Azospirillum brasilense: one gene and its partner. Each later gene encodes a partner of the first gene's protein in a complex. Links are inferred from orthologs where the notes say so. Each region holds a gene or a part of one and is shown on either strand. Other genes may lie near its edges. The genes, in order: accB and accD.

What was found.
Region 2: the proteins of accB (region 1) and accD are in contact, whole or in part, in a solved structure (PDB 8UXZ), measured with the Escherichia coli proteins. The link is inferred for Azospirillum brasilense from one-to-one orthologs.

What each region holds. Positions count from the first base shown.
Region 1 is NZ_CP059449.1:1,699,171-1,706,774, reverse strand. The notes cover bases 1,623-4,487. They hold accB (acetyl-CoA carboxylase biotin carboxyl carrier protein), read right to left. Parts: upstream 3,348-4,487; coding sequence 2,898-3,347; downstream 1,623-2,897. Other genes in these bases: H1Q64_RS08055 (transporter substrate-binding domain-containing protein), read right to left, coding at 3,946-4,487; aroQ (type II 3-dehydroquinate dehydratase), read right to left, coding at 3,371-3,820; accC (acetyl-CoA carboxylase biotin carboxylase subunit), read right to left, coding at 1,623-2,877. In the rest of the region: aat (leucyl/phenylalanyl-tRNA--protein transferase), read right to left, coding at 1-470; H1Q64_RS08075 (ribonuclease T2), read left to right, coding at 596-1,249; more of accC, read right to left, coding at 1,534-1,622; more of H1Q64_RS08055, read right to left, coding at 4,488-4,683; H1Q64_RS08050 (dynamin family protein), read right to left, coding at 4,747-6,210; H1Q64_RS08045 (hypothetical protein), read left to right, coding at 6,395-6,946; H1Q64_RS08040 (hypothetical protein), read right to left, coding at 7,141-7,482; H1Q64_RS08035 (methyl-accepting chemotaxis protein), read right to left, coding at 7,573-7,604. UniProt on the Escherichia coli protein: This protein is a component of the acetyl coenzyme A carboxylase complex; first, biotin carboxylase catalyzes the carboxylation of the carrier protein and then the transcarboxylase transfers the carboxyl group to form malonyl-CoA.
Region 2 is NZ_CP059449.1:1,224,295-1,231,919, forward strand. The notes cover bases 4,740-7,625. They hold accD (acetyl-CoA carboxylase, carboxyltransferase subunit beta), read left to right. Parts: upstream 4,740-5,627; coding sequence 5,628-6,623; downstream 6,624-7,625. Other genes in these bases: trpB (tryptophan synthase subunit beta), read left to right, coding at 4,740-4,753; trpA (tryptophan synthase subunit alpha), read left to right, coding at 4,750-5,592; H1Q64_RS05860 (bifunctional folylpolyglutamate synthase/dihydrofolate synthase), read left to right, coding at 6,631-7,625. In the rest of the region: H1Q64_RS05835 (ATP-binding protein), read right to left, coding at 1-2,094; H1Q64_RS05840 (amino acid ABC transporter substrate-binding protein), read left to right, coding at 2,286-3,326; more of trpB, read left to right, coding at 3,536-4,739.

The DNA of each region.
Region 1 (7,604 bases):
TAACCCGCCGCCCGCAGCCGGGCGACCAGATGCACCAACGCCACCTTGCTGGCGTCGGTGACGCGGCTGAACATGCTTTCTCCGAAGAAGGCGCCGCCCAAAGCGACGCCGTAGAGACCGCCGACGAGTTGGCCGCCGCTCCAGCATTCCACGCTGTGGGCGCAGCCGCGCTCGTGCAGTTCGGTGTAGAGCCGCAGGATGTCGCCGTTGATCCAGGTCTTCGGACGGTCCGGCGTCGGCTCCGCGCAGGCTTCGATCACCGCGCGGAAGGCCGTGTCGAAGCGCAGCACGAACGGGCCGCGCCGCACGGTCTTGCGCAGCTTGCGCGGGACGTGGAAGCCCTCCAGCGGCAGGACGCCCCGCCGCTCCGGATCGAACCAGTACAGCTCCTCGGAGTCGGCGTTCTCCGCCATCGGGAAAATGCCGGCGGCGTAGGCGCGCAGAAGCAGCGATGCGGACAGTTCGATCATCGCGGACACTATAGCCGTTTGCCCCCTCGCCCCCGCAACGTTATCTCAGCGCACCACTTCCGCGCGACAGGTGGCTCCCACCATGGTATGCAACGGAAAGAGGTGTTCATCGCAGGAGTTCCAACATGAAGACGGTTTTGTCAGCCATCACCGTATCGATGGTTGCGTTTCTCTCGATGACCGGCGCGTCATGGGCGCAGCGCAAGGCGGAGCCCGGCACCTTCGATTACTATGTGCTCAGCCTGTCCTGGTCGCCCACCCACTGCGCCAAGAATCAGGGTGACGCCGATCCCGACCAGTGCGGGGTGGAGCGCAAATTCGGCTTCATCGTCCACGGCCTGTGGCCGCAATACAGCAACGGCGGCTACCCGGCCACCTGCACCCGCGATCGCACGGTTCCCCGCACCGTGGTTGACGCCACCATGCCGGTGATGCCCAGCGTCGGGCTGATCGTGCACCAATGGACGAAGCACGGCACCTGCAGCGGCCTGCCCGTCACCGACTATTTCGCGCAGGTCCGCAAGGCCTTCGCCAAGGTGAAGATCCCCGAGGCGCTTCAGGCCCCGAAGTTCGACCTGTCGATCCCGGCGACCCAGGTGGAGCGCCTGTTCGTTCAGGCCAACCCGGGGCTGGAGCCGGAGTCGGTGGCGCTGATCTGCTCCAAGCGCGATGTGGCCGAGGTGCGGCTGTGCCTGAACAAGGACCTGTCCTTCATGCCCTGCAGCGCCAAGGTGGTTGACCGCTGCCGCCGCGACGCCCTGCTGACCGCGACGCCGTGACGGCGTGTCGGATTCTCGCGGGCAACAGGGTCTTCACGGATTGCGCGGATTTAGGCACGGATTCCACGGATTTCTTTGGGCTTGCTCAGCGCACGCTGATCGAACAGGCCCGCACGGGGCACGAATATAAAAATCTGTGAAATCCGTGCCAACGTCCGTGAAATTCGTGAAGACCCTGTTGTCATCCGAGAACCCCGCACCCGCAAGAATGAAAAGAGCCCTTCCTCCCCATCGGGAAGAAGGGCTCTTTTCATTGAACCGTTTGGCGAACCGCCCGGCGAACCTTACTTCTTCATGCCCATCAGCTGTTCGAGCCAGTGGATGTCGTAGTTGCCGTCGATGAAGGCCTGCTGCGCGATGATGCGCTGGTGCAGGGGCAGCGTGGTGTCGACACCGCCGATCACATACTCCTCGATCGTCCGGCGCAGCCGCATCAGGCACTCGTTGCGGGTGGTGCCGTGGACGACCAGCTTGGCGATCAGGCTGTCGTAGTGCGGCGGGATGCGGTAGCCGTCGTAGAGCGCCGAGTCGACGCGCACGCCCAGGCCGCCCGGCGCGTGGTAGCCGTCGATCTTCCCCGGCGACGGGATGAAGGTCTCCGGATGCTCCGCGTTCACGCGGCACTCGATCGAATGGCCCTGGAACCGGATGTCCGCCTGGCCGTAGCCGAGCGGGGCGCCGGTCGCCACGCGGATCTGCTCGCGCACCAGATCGATGCCGGTGATCATCTCGGTGATCGTGTGCTCGACCTGCAGGCGGGTGTTCATCTCGATGAAGTAGAACTGCCCGTCCTCGAACAGGAACTCCATCGTGCCGACGCCGCGGTAGCCGATGGCCGCCGCCGTCCTGGCCGCCAGATCGCCGATGAAGGCGCGCTGCTCGGCGTTCAGGGCCGGCGACGGGGCCTCCTCGATGACCTTCTGGTGGCGGCGCTGCACGGAGCAGTCGCGCTCGCCGAAATGCACGCAGTTGCCGTGCTCGTCGCCGAGAAGCTGGATCTCGATGTGCCGGGGCCGGCCGAGATACTTCTCGATGTAGACTTCGTCGTTGCCGAAGGCGGCGCGCGCCTCGCCACGGGCGAGCTGGTAGGCTTCCTTGAGCTGGTCGGGGTTGCGGGCGACCTTCATGCCCTTGCCGCCGCCGCCCGCCGCCGCTTTGATGAGGATCGGATAGCCGGTCTCGCGGCCGATCTTCTCCGCCTCCTCCAGCGTCGGCACCGGGCCGTCGGAGCCGGGGACCACGGGCAGCCCCTGCTCCATGACCGTCTTCTTCGCGGTGACCTTGTCGCCCATGATGCGGATGTGCTCCGCGGTCGGGCCGATGAAGGTGAAGCCGTGCTCCTCCACCATCTCCGCGAACTGGGCGTTCTCCGACAGGAAGCCGATGCCGGGATGGATCGCGTCCGCCCCGGTGATCGACGCCGCCGACAGGATCGCCGGAATGTTCAGGTAGCTTTCACGGGCCGACGCGGGGCCGATGCACACGCTCTCGTCCGCGAGGCGGACGTGCATGGCGTCGGCGTCGGCGGTGGAATGCACCGCCACGGTCTGGATTCCCATCTCACGGCAGGCGCGGTGGATGCGCAGAGCAATCTCACCGCGGTTCGCGATCAGGACCTTCTCGAACATCGCCAAGGGATGATCCCCGCTCACTCGATGATCATAAGGACTTCGCCGAACTCCACCGGCTGGCTGTCGGAGACCAGGACCTCGACAACCGTGCCGCCCCGCGGGGCCTTGATGGGGTTCATGACCTTCATCGCCTCGATGATGAGGACGGTCTGGCCGGCCTTCACCGTGTCGCCGACGCGAACGAAGGGCGTGCCGCCCGGCTCGGCCGCGGCGTAGGCCGTGCCGACCATCGGCGAGGTGACGGCGCCGGGATGGCTGGCGGGCTTGCCCGCCGGGGCGGCGGCCGCAGCCGCAACGGGGGTAGGAGCGGCGACCGGAGCGTGCACGGCCACCGCATGGGCGGCCGTCGGGCGGGTGACGCGGATCCGCTTCTCGCCCTCGGCAAACTCGATCTCGCTCAAGCCCGTCTCACGCAGGAGATCCGCGAGCTTGCGGACCAGATCGCCGTCGATGTCGAAGCTTGCCATGGTGTTCGTTTTTCCCGTGTTCCTTAGTCGCGCTCGAGGATATTCGCCATGGCGTCCAGCGCCAGCAGATACCCGTGAGGGCCGAAGCCGCAGATCATCCCCTTGGCCACCGCGGAAATGTGCGAGTGGTGGCGGATGGCCTCACGCTTGTAGATGTTGGAGAGATGCACCTCGACGATCGGCAGCTCGGACAGGATCAGCGCGTCCATGATGGCGACGGAGGTGTGGCTGTAGGCGCCGGCGTTGATGACGATGCCGTCATGCTCCGTCCGCGCCTGCTGAATCCAGGAAACGAGTTCGCCCTCGTGGTTCGACTGCCGGAAGTCGATGGCCAGCCCGAGCTGTTCGGCGCGTTCCTGGCACGCGCCTTCCAGATCGTCGAGCGTCATGGAGCCATAAATGTGCGGTTCGCGCACGCCCAGCATATTCAGGTTCGGTCCGTTCAGGACCAGAACGGAAGCGTCGATGGCCACGGGCCACGCCCCTTTTCCAAGATCGAGTCCGCGCGTTTATAGCACTTTGCGTCGCGCTGGCAATGCCGCATGGCGCAATCGTTACGCCCATTCGGCGTGTTCTGCCCCCTTCGGCGCCAAACGCCTCACGGCGCGGCGGACAGATGGCGGCGCAACATCTCCTCGAAGGCTCCACCGTCCTTCAGTTTCTTCAATCCGGCGTTGAAGGCGGCCAGGATCGCCGCCGCCTCCGGCAGCGAGCGGGAGAGAAACAGGTGCTGCCCGGCACGGGCGTAGGGCAAGGGGGCGACGCGGATCTCGTCCCCCGCCATCGCCTTCGCCACCGCGCTCCGCCCCTGTGAACTCGTCGACGACGAAGGCGTCCACCCGGCCCGAGGCGACCATCCGCACGCAGGTCGGCAGATCCGCCGGGCCCTCCCGCGTGAGCGCGCCCGCCGCGGCCAGCTCCGCCAGTTCCGCCGGCAAGGCATAGCCGACCGGAGCGCAGACCGCCCGTCCCCGGAAATCCTCCGGCGTCCGGAACTCCATGCCGCTGGGGCGGACAGGTAGACGAGTTGCTGCACCTCCAGAAGCGGGTCGGAGAACAGCATCTCCATCTCCCGGTCCGGCGTGCGGACGTAGGGAAAGGTGCCCAGGAACTTGCCCGCCAGCACGCCGTCGTAGCCGCGGCGCCAGGGCATGAAGCGCACGCCATAACGCAACCCGACCTCGTCGAAGGCGCGGCGCACGATGTCGGTCAGCAGGCCGCCCTCCGGAAGATCTTCTCCGGTGAAGGGGGCGAAGTCGTTGCCGGTGACCAGGTCCAGGGCCGAGTCGAGCGGGGCCGCCCGGACGGGACCGATGGCCGCCAGCAGCAGGAGCATGGCCAGAAGACACCGCCGCCCCGCCATCGCCTATCCTCTACCCCCTCTCCTACAGACGTCCGCTCATTCCGCCGGGGCGCGGTTGCGCCGCCCGGCGGGGTCGGTGAACAGGTCGTTGATGCGCTGGACATGCTCCGCCACCGCCTCGCGGATGGAGAAGATGCGCTTCTCGGCGCCGCCGCTCCAGCCCACCGGCTTCTTGCGGAAGATCGAGCGGAAGAAGCGGGTGTTGCGCAGGAAGCCCTGCTGCAGGTTGAGGTCCACGTCGCCGTAGCGCTCCGGCAGGCTGCGGGCGACCCGGCGGCCCATGAAGGAGCGCAGCCAGAAATGGCCGGCGCCGAACAGACCGGCCAGGACCACCAGCGCCACCAGCACCCCGATCGGCAGGCCGCCGGTCCAGGCCGGCTGCGACTGGGTCAGCCAAGTGAGGAAGGCCGACACCGTGTCGCCGCCGGCGAGGCTGGCGATCCCGCCGAACAGCAGGGCGAGCAGGGCCAGCCACACCGCGTCGCCGATCAGCACCAGCTTGCGCCAGCGCTTCATCGCCGCGGTGAGCTGCGGGACGATCTCGCCCTTCAGCTCCTTCACGAGGCTGTCGATCATACCGACGATGCGGTAGGCGCGGGCGACTTCCACCTCGTTGATGCGCACCTGGAGTTCGGCGAGGTCGGAGTCGCGCCGCGCCTCGTAGCGGGCGCGCACCGCGTCGTCGGCGATGGCGACCGCCGACTTGCTGTCGTAGAGCGCGTAGAAGCGGCCCGAGACCAGACCGGCCTGGGCGATGGCGCGCTGCCACGCGCCGAACACCGCCTCCAGATTGTCTTCCTTCGCCGTGGTGTCGATCTGGTTCAGGATGTAGCAGACCTTGCGCGCGTCGGCGCGGTCCACCGTCTTCGCCACCAGATGCTTCAGCGTGTCCTGCATCGCCCCCGGCTCCGGGTGGCGCCCGTCGAAGAAGACCAGCACGAGGTCGGACAGCTCGACGATGTGGTCGACCAGCCGCAGGACCGAGCGGCGCTGGTCGTCGGCGTCGAAGCCCGGCGAGTCGATGAAGATCTTGCCGCGCGCCCGATCGCCGGACAGCGTCTTGAGCTGCAGGTAGTTGTCGATGCGCTTGCCCTCGCCCGCCGCGACCTTCTCGATCTCGTCGGCGATCCGGTAGAAGGGGAAGCGCGGGTCGGCGTTCAGCGCGGTGCCCGGCAGGGCCTCCCGCCGGGTTTCCGGCCCGTGGCAGATCACCGTGAACTTGTCGTCCACCGCCTGGTTGCCGGTGTTCTGCAGCGGCGCGCCGAGATAGCCATTGAGGAAGGTGGACTTGCCCGCCGAGAAGGTGCCCAGCACCGCGATCATCGGCCACCAGGGAATGCGCGTGGTCAGCGACTCGTGCGGCCCCAGCAGGCCCAGCCGGACCAGGACCCGGTCGAAATTGCGGAAGGTCGGGATGACCGGGAGGAGGTTCGGGTTTTCCGCGCGGAGATGCGCGTCCAGGGCGGCGAGGCGCTGCTGGAGGGCTTGCCTGGGGGTCATGGCCGGCCGGGTCCCGTCTGCTGTGAAATGGGTGACGTGTCGTGTCGGGGGCATTCTCTAGCACGAGGCGCCGTTGCGATGGACAGCGAAATCGCCGTGACCGGACACGCCGTGACGGCGCCGGCGCCTGTGACCTTCTTTGGTTGCATGGATCGGAAAGGGGGCCTGGAACGTTGCTTTCGGCATGACTGCCGAAAACGACCCCAGCACCGATTCCCTGCGCCTGACCGCGGAGGAACTCGCCTTCCTTCTCAGCGATCCGCAGAGCCGCGCGGACCGGGAGGAACGCAACGCCCGCGCCAACCGGAACCGCACCGAACGGCGGCGCAGCGATCCCGCCTATGCGGAGCGGCTGCGCAACGAGGACCGCTTGCGCCAGCGGCGGCACCGCGCCAAGGCGGCCATCGGCCGGCCCGAGCGTGAAGCGGAGCCGCCCGTCGCCCTGCCCGCCCTGTCGGCGACGGACGCCCTGCGCCGCCTGGAAGCCCATCTGGAGGAGGCCGCCACTGCGCAGGCGGCCCAGCTGCGCCGCCGTCCGGAAGCCTTGCGGCGCTATGCCGCGGCGTTCGAACTGTACCGCGCCCTGTCGGACCGCGGGGAGCGCCCGACGCGCGGCGCTCTCGCCGCCGCCTTCGCCACGAGGCTTGGCCTCACCCTCACCCCATCGCAGATCCAGAAGCTGCGCGATCAGGTGGAAGGGTTTGCCCGTCCGGGCGGCCCCTGGCACGCCGGCTGACCAGCGGGGCGGAAAGGCCGATACAGCGCGTCACGCAGACGGGTCGATGCGGCCTCTGTTCGGCTCGCAAACGGTCGTTAACTCGTTATTAACTATGAATTAAGGGGCCGTTAAGCCTTTCCGAGGGCTCCGCCGGGCATCGGAAACCACATCGCCGCGCTGCGTGACAGACTGTATCGGGCTTTGCCGCCGCCCTACAGGTCGGTCGGCGCGTTCGGCACCGGGGGTTCGGGCTTCGGCGGCGCTGGCTCGCCCGGTGCCGGATTGAGTGGTGACGGACGGGAGCGGTCGAGCCGTCGGATGACGATGTCGCCTTCCGGCGTGACTTCGGGGGGAGCGAACATCGGCACCTGCCGCACCCACCCCTCCAGCGCCTTCATCAGCAGTTCCACCCCTTGGCGGGCCTGTTCGCCCGGCGTGGAGGGCGCGCCGGGTGGGGGCGGCGTGTCGGCGGCCCCCACCGGCCCCGCCCACAGGGCGCCGGCAAGGACCAGGGGCACCATGATTTTCACGGAGTTGAGGCGGCGCGCGGTCATGGGTTCGTCACTCCCGGTTGGTGTGATGGCCTTCCCTGACAAACGTCCGCGCCGCCTTTTCCATCGCACGCTTTTTTCAGCGCGACCTGGTCAGAACTCCTTCCAATCGTCCTCGTCGGCGG
Region 2 (7,625 bases), 470 kb from region 1 along the record:
GCCGGCGCCGCTGATGCCGATGCCGGTGTCCTCCACCGAGAAGCGCAGGCGCAGCCGGTCCGACCCGGCGTCGGACGGCTCCAGCCGGGTGCGCAGGACGACCCGGCCGGCGTCGGTGAACTTGATGGCGTTGCCCGTCAGGTTGAACAGGATCTGGCGCAGCCGTCCGGGATCGCCGCGCACCGCCGTGGGCACCTTGCGGTCGAGGTCGCAGACGAGAAGCAGCGCCTTCTGGTGGGCCTGCGGGGCCAGCAGCTCCGCCACCCCCTCCACCAGCTCGCGCGGGTCGAGGTCCATCTCGTCGAGGTCGAGCTTGCCCGCCTCGATCTTGGACAGGTCCAGGATGTCGTCGATGATCCGCAGAAGCGCCGTCGCGCTGTCGCGCACGGTGGTGACGAGTTCGGTCTGCTCGGCGTCCAGCGGGGTCAGGGCGATCAGCTCCAGCATGCCCAGCACGCCGTTCATCGGGGTGCGGATCTCGTGGCTCATGGTCGCCAGGAATTCCGATTTGGAGCGGGCGGCGACCTCCGCCTGCTCCTTGGCGTGGCGCAGATCCTCCTCGGCGCGCTTGCGGCCGGTGATGTCGTAGCTCCAGGCGAGGATCGCCGGCTCCCCCTCGAACTCCGTGCGCTGCAGCGTCTGGAGCGCCCAGACGCGGCTGCCGTCGGGCCGGTCCACCGCCACCTCGACGTCGCGGGCGACCAGTCCGGGGCCGTCCTGCGGCAGGGCGCGTCCCTGCAGGGTGGCGCCGGGCAGGGCCAGCGCGTGGCGGCGCCCGACGAAGGCGTCCGGCGGCAGCCCGGCCAGCTCCGCCGCGCGGGCGTTGGCGAAGGCCACCGAGCCGTCGGGCCGCCCGATCGACACGCCGACCGGGCTCTGCTCCAGGATCGCGCGCAGGCGGCGCTCGCTGTCCGACAGGGCGTGCTCGCGCGAGCGGATGGTGGCGACGAAATAGTGCAGGGCGCGCGCCATGTCTGCGATCTCGTCCTGCCCGTGGATGGGGATGGCGACGGACCGCCCGGCGGCCGACGCGGCCATGGCCGTCTGCAGGCCGCGCAGCCGCCGCACCACGTTGCGGTGGATGTAGAGGAAGATGCCGAGGGCCCCGAGGATGGAGACCACGGCCATCGCCAGGATGGCGTTCTTGCCGTCGCGGATCACCCGCTCGAACTCGCCGGAGCGGGCGGCGATGTCCTGCTCGATGGCCAGGAAATGATCGGACACCGCGCCGACCAGCTGGTCGGAGACGTTCTGGTTGCGCGCGATGGAGCCCTTGATGGCGCGGGCCAGCCCGATTTCCGTCAGGCGGCTGTTGAACAGGTTGTGTTCCCCGAGCCCCAGCGCCTCCAGCTCCCGGTACAGCGGCTCCAGGTCGAAGGCGGCGCCGGGGGGCAGGGCGGCCACGACCTCCGCCGCGCGGTCCATGGCGGCGCGGTAGTCCTGCCGCAGCCGGTCCACCCGCGCCTCGTGGTCGGCGCGGGAGGCGGCGAGCATCAGCAGGACGGCGTGCTGCGCCTCCGCCGTCCACAGGTCGATCCGCCGTTCGACGCCCCGGGCCTCCTCCCACTCCTCCAGGGTCCGGGGGACGGTGGCCTTGTCCCGCAGCGCTTCCTCGGCGTTGCGGATGCGTTCGGCCAGCTGCATCAGGCGGCCGACCAGCCCGCCCGTCTCCGCCGCGGCGGCGAGTTGGCGCTCCACCTGGGTGTTCAGGGTCATCAGGTTGGCGATCAGCTCGTTCTTGCGGCGCTGCAGCTCGGCCACGTCGGCCACGTCGGTGCCGCGGTCGCGCAGCCGGTTCATCAGGTCTTCCAGCAGGGCGATCTGGTCGCTCAGCCGGGCCATCACCGATTCGCGCACCGACTGGCTCTGCACCGCCACCAGGGCCGGGGCGTTGGCGGCCAGGGTGCCGCTCTGCTGGGCCAGCTGCGAGGCGTTGACGAGGCCCGGCACCTTGGCCGTGGCGATCTGTTCGAACCCCTCATGGAAGCGGCCGAAGAGGGAGACGGCCACCACGCCGGTGGCGGCGGTCAGGCCGGCGATCACGGTCAGACCCGCCAGGATGCGAAACGCCACGCCCAGCCGGGGAAGCCGCATGCCCGTCCCTCGATTCTTGTCGTCCGCTTGAGATAACACGGGCAATCGACCGGGCGCAATTCACACCCCCGCGTCGCAATCGCACACTGGGCAATGGGGCGCTGGGCAAGGGAGCGCCGGGCGGGCTTGACCCGCGCCGGTTGCCGGACCAAAGCTGATCCGTGGGCGGCAAAGAGGGATGGTCGATGGGCTTGGTCCGGTCTTTCGCGCGCGCCGCGGTGGTCGCCGCGGTTCTGGCGGCGGTGTCCGCGCCATCCGGCGGTCCGCGGGCCGAAACCATGGAGGACGTGCGGGAGCGTGGGCTGCTGCGCTGCGGCGTGTCGTCCAGCGGCGCCGGTCTGGCGGCGGTGGACGACAGCGGCAACTGGCGCGGCTTCTTCGTGGACATGTGCCGGGCGCTGGCCGCCGCCATCGCCGGCAAGGCCGACCGGGTGGAGTTCGTCGAGACCAACTCCGAGAACCGCTTTGCCATCCTGCGCAACGGCGAGGTGGACGTGGTGATGGAGGGGACGACCTGGACCCTGCAGCGCGACGCCACCTTCGGCATCGACTTCCCGGCGGTCTACCTGTTCGACGGCCAGGGATTCATCGCGCACCGCGCCCAAGGCGTGGCCCGCCTGTCCGATCTGCCGCCCGGCGCTTCCGTCTGCGTGATCGAGCAGACCACCACCCTGCGCAACCTGGAGGACTGGATGGCCCGCACCGGCGTGCGCTTCCGCCTGAAGCCGGTGCGCTCGACCGAGGGGGCGCTGTCAGCCTTCTTCAACCATCACTGCGACCTCTACACCAGCGACCGCATCGGGCTGCACGCCCAGCGCCTGCTGAAGGCCCCCGAGCGCGACGACTACGTCATCCTGCCGGAGACGATCTCCAAGGAGCCGCTGGGCCCGATGGTCCGCCCGGACGAGCGGCGGTGGTTCGACGTCGTGCGCTGGGTGTTCCTGGCCACCGTCCTGGCCGAGGAGAAGGGGATCACCGCCGCCAACGCCCCGCGTCTGAAGGAGGAGGCCGAGGATCCGGAGGTGCGGCGCCTCCTCGGGGCCACCACCGGGGTCGGCTGGGGGCTGGGGCTGGACGACGACTGGGCCTTCCGCGTGGTCACGCAGGTCGGGAACTATGGCGAGATTTTCGACCGCCATCTGGGCGCCGCCTCGCCGCTGGGCATCGACCGCGGGATGAACGGGCTGTGGATGAACGGCGGCCTGCACTACGCCCCGCCGCTTGGGGGATGAGGGCGGGTGAGGCGGGCGGCGGGCGGCGGCGCTCCGCCATGCCGCTTGGCCGGCCATGCCGCATTGCCTCATTGCCTTCGCCGCGGCTTTTCCCATGTTGTGGGCATGTTCGGCGAAAGGTTCGGCGAACGCTTCAAATCCGGGCGATCCGCCGCTATGGTGGCGCCTTCCGGGCGCCGCGCGGCCCGCTTCAGGCAGTTTCCCAGGCCATGACCAGACCCAACACCTACCGTTCCGGTCCCGACGAGCGCGGGCATTTCGGCATCTATGGCGGACGCTTCGTCGCCGAGACGCTGATGCCCCTGATCCTTGAGGTTGAGAAAGCCTACCGCGAGGCCCGGGCCGATCCCGCCTTCGAGGGCGCGATCCGCGAGCAGCTCAAGCAGTATGTCGGCCGCCCGAACCCGCTCTACTACGCCGAACGCCTGACGGAGAAGCTCGGCGGCGCGAAGATCTACTTCAAGCGCGAGGAGCTGAACCACACCGGCGCGCACAAGATCAACAACTGCATCGGCCAGATCCTGCTCGCCCGCCGCATGGGCAAGAAGCGGATCATCGCCGAGACGGGCGCCGGCCAGCATGGTGTCGCGACCGCCACGGTCTGCGCGCTGTTCGACATGCCCTGCGTCATCTACATGGGCGAGACCGACATCGCCCGCCAGCAGCCCAACGTCTTCCGCATGAAGCTGCTGGGGGCCGAGGTGGTTCCGGTGACCTCCGGCGCGCGGACGCTGAAGGACGCGATGAACGAGGCGCTGCGCGACTGGGTCACCAACGTCGCCGACACCTACTACCTGATCGGCACCGCCGCCGGCCCGCACCCGTATCCCGCCATGGTCCGCGACTTCCAGTCGGTGATCGGCGACGAGGTGCGCGTCCAGATGCAGGAGCTGGAGGGCCGCCTTCCGGACAGCCTCGTCGCCTGCGTCGGCGGCGGGTCCAACGCCATCGGCCTGTTCCATCCCTTCCTCGACGACCCGTCGGTGCAGATGGTCGCGGTCGAGGCCGCCGGCCACGGCATCGACAAGGGACCGCTTGCCCACGCCGCTTCGATCACCGGCGGGCGCCCCGGCGTTCTGCATGGCAACCGCACCTACCTGCTGCAGGACGAGGACGGGCAGATCCTGGAAGGCCACTCCATCTCCGCCGGCCTGGATTATCCGGGTGTCGGGCCGGAGCACAGCTGGCTGCACGACATTGGGCGCGTCGAGTATGTCTCGGCCACCGACCAGGAGACGCTGGACGCCTTCCAGCTCTGCGCCCGCACCGAGGGCATCATCCCCGCGCTGGAATCGGCGCACGCGCTGGCGGAGATCGTGAAGCGCGCCCCGAAACTGCCCAAGGACCACCTGATGGTGCTCTGCCTGTCGGGCCGCGGCGACAAGGACATCTTCTCCGTCGCCCAGCATCTGGGAGTGAAGCTGTGAGTGTCGCTGTTGACAATGGCCGCATCGCCCGGCGGTTCGCCGCGCTGAAGGCGGAGGGCCGCGCCGGCCTCGTCACCTTCATCACCGCGGGCGACCCGGATCTGGAGACCTGCCGCGCCGTCCTGCACGGCCTGCCCGCCGCCGGCGCCGACCTGATCGAGCTGGGGCTGCCCTTCTCCGACCCGATGGCCGATGGCCCGGCGATCCAGGCGGCCAGCCTGCGCGCGCTCCACGCCGGGACGACGGCGCGCAAGACGCTGGACCTCGTGCGCGGCTTCCGCGCGACGGATGCCGACACGCCGGTGATCCTGATGGGCTATTACAACCCGATCCACGCCTATGGGGTGGACCGCTTCCTGGCCGACGCCATCGAGGCCGGGGTGGACGGGCTGATCGTCGTCGACCTGCCGCCCGAAGAGGATGAGGAGCTGTGCATTCCGGCGCTGAAGGCCGGGGTGAACTTCATCCGGCTGGCGACGCCGACCACCGACGACAAGCGCCTGCCGGCGGTTCTCCAGAACACCTCGGGCTTCGTCTATTACGTGTCGATCGCCGGCATCACCGGCGCGGCCAGCGCCGACAACGCCGCGGTGGGTGCCGCGGTGGAGCGTCTGAAGCGTCACACCGACCTGCCGGTGGCGGTCGGCTTCGGCATCAAGACGCCGGAGCAGGCGGCCGATGTCGCCCGCGTCGCCGACGCGGCGGTGGTCGGCTCGGCCATCGTCACGCGGCTGGCCGGCGGGCTGGACGCGGACGGCAAGGCCCGTCCGGGTCTGGCCGAGGATGTGCTGGGCTTCGTCCGGGAACTGGCCGGCGGCGTGCGCGGCGCGCGCGTCTGAGTGCGTCGGCCGAGCGGGATATCAGGAAGAATTCGATGAACTGGCTTACCAACTACGTCCGTCCCAAGATCCGCGCCCTCTATGCCCGCAAGGAGGTTCCCGACAACCTCTGGCACAAGTGCCCGAGCTGCGAGGCGATGCTCTTCCACCGCGATCTGGAGGAGAACCTCAACGTCTGCCAGCATTGCGGCTTCCACATGCGGCTGGACCCGATCAAGCGGCTGGCCTCGATGTTCGACGAGGGCGACTACCAGTCGGTGGAGCTGCCGAAGTCGGTGGTCGATCCGCTGAAGTTCCGCGACCAGAAGCGCTACACCGACCGCCTCAAGGAGGCCCAGACCAAGACGGGCCGCCATGACGCCATCGTCGTCGGCTCCGGCCTGATCGGCGGGCAACCGGCGGTCGTCGCGGCCTTCGACTTCGGCTTCATGGGCGGTTCCATGGGCATCGCGGTGGGCGAGGGCATCCTGGCCGCCGCCCGCACCGCCATCGCCCAGAAGGCGGCGCTGATCGTCGTCCCGGCCTCGGGCGGGGCGCGCATGCAGGAAGGCATCTTGTCGCTGATGCAGATGCCACGCACCACCATCGCGGTGGAGATGGTCAAGGAAGCCGGCCTGCCCTACATCGTGGTGCTGACCGACCCGACGACCGGCGGCGTCACCGCCTCCTTCGCGATGATCGGCGACATCCACATCGCCGAGAAGGGCGCGCAGATCGGCTTCGCCGGCGCCCGCGTGATCGAGAGCACGATCCGCGAGACCCTGCCGGAGGGCTTCCAGCGCTCCGAATACCTCCAGGAGCACGGCATGGTGGACATGGTCGTCCATCGCCGCGACCTGCGCCCGACCCTGTCGCGCGTTCTGACCCTGCTGATGCAGCCGGTCCTGGCCGTCGCGACGGAAGCGCTGCCGGTCGCGGCCGTCCAGGCGGAGGAGCCGCGCAGCCAGGCCGAGGCCGCCGACGAGACGCCGACCCAGGCCGGCGCCGAAAGGGCCGGCGCCGAGAGGACCGGCTCCGAGCAGCCGGCCTGATCCCGCGATGTCGCTCGCCGATCCGGTTCTCGACCGGCTGAAGAGCCTGCATCCCAAGGTCATCGACCTGTCGCTGGACCGCGTGCACCGGCTGCTCGCCGCGCTGGACCATCCGGAGCGGCGCCTGCCGCCGGTGGTCCATGTGGCGGGCACCAACGGCAAGGGCTCCACGCTCGCCTTTCTGCGGGCAATGCTGGAGGCCGCCGGGCTGCGGGTGCATGTCTACACCTCGCCGCACCTCGTGCGCTTCCACGAACGCATCCGGCTGGCCGGCACGCTGATCGACGACGACCGGCTGGCCGCCCTGCTGGAGGAATGCGAGGCCGCCAACGGCGGCGGGCCCATCACCTTCTTCGAGGTGACGACGGTCGCCGCCCTGCTCGCCTTCGCGCGGGAACCGGCGGACGTGGTGCTGCTGGAAACCGGGCTGGGCGGGCGGCTGGACGCCACCAACGTGGTGGACCGCCCGGCGGTCACCGCCATCACGCGCATCTCCTACGACCACCGCCAGTTCCTCGGCGACACGCTGGAGGCCATCGCGGGCGAGAAGGCAGGCATCTTCAAGCCGGGCGTCCCCGCCGTGATCTTCCCGCAGCCCGCGGAGGAGGCCGCCCGCACCCTGGCCATCCGGGCCGAGACGGTGGGCGCGCCGGTTGCCGGCTGGTCGGTCACCCCGACCGAGGGCGGCTTCCGCTTCGAGAGCGCCCGCCGCCGCATCGATCTGCCGCTGCCGGGGCTGGCCGGGGCGCACCAGATCATCAACGCCGGGGTGGCGCTGGCCTGCCTGGACCATCTGCCGGCCGTGGTGGCCGAGGCAGTGGATGACGCGGCGGTGCGCCGCGGCCTTGCCGCCGTGGAATGGCCCGCCCGTCTGCAACGGCTGACCCGCGGCCCGCTGGCCGACCACCTGCCCGCCGGCTGGGAGCTGTGGCTGGACGGCGGCCACAACGACTCGGCGGGTGAGGTTCTGGCGATCCAGGCCGCGCGCTGGGCGGAGGAGGA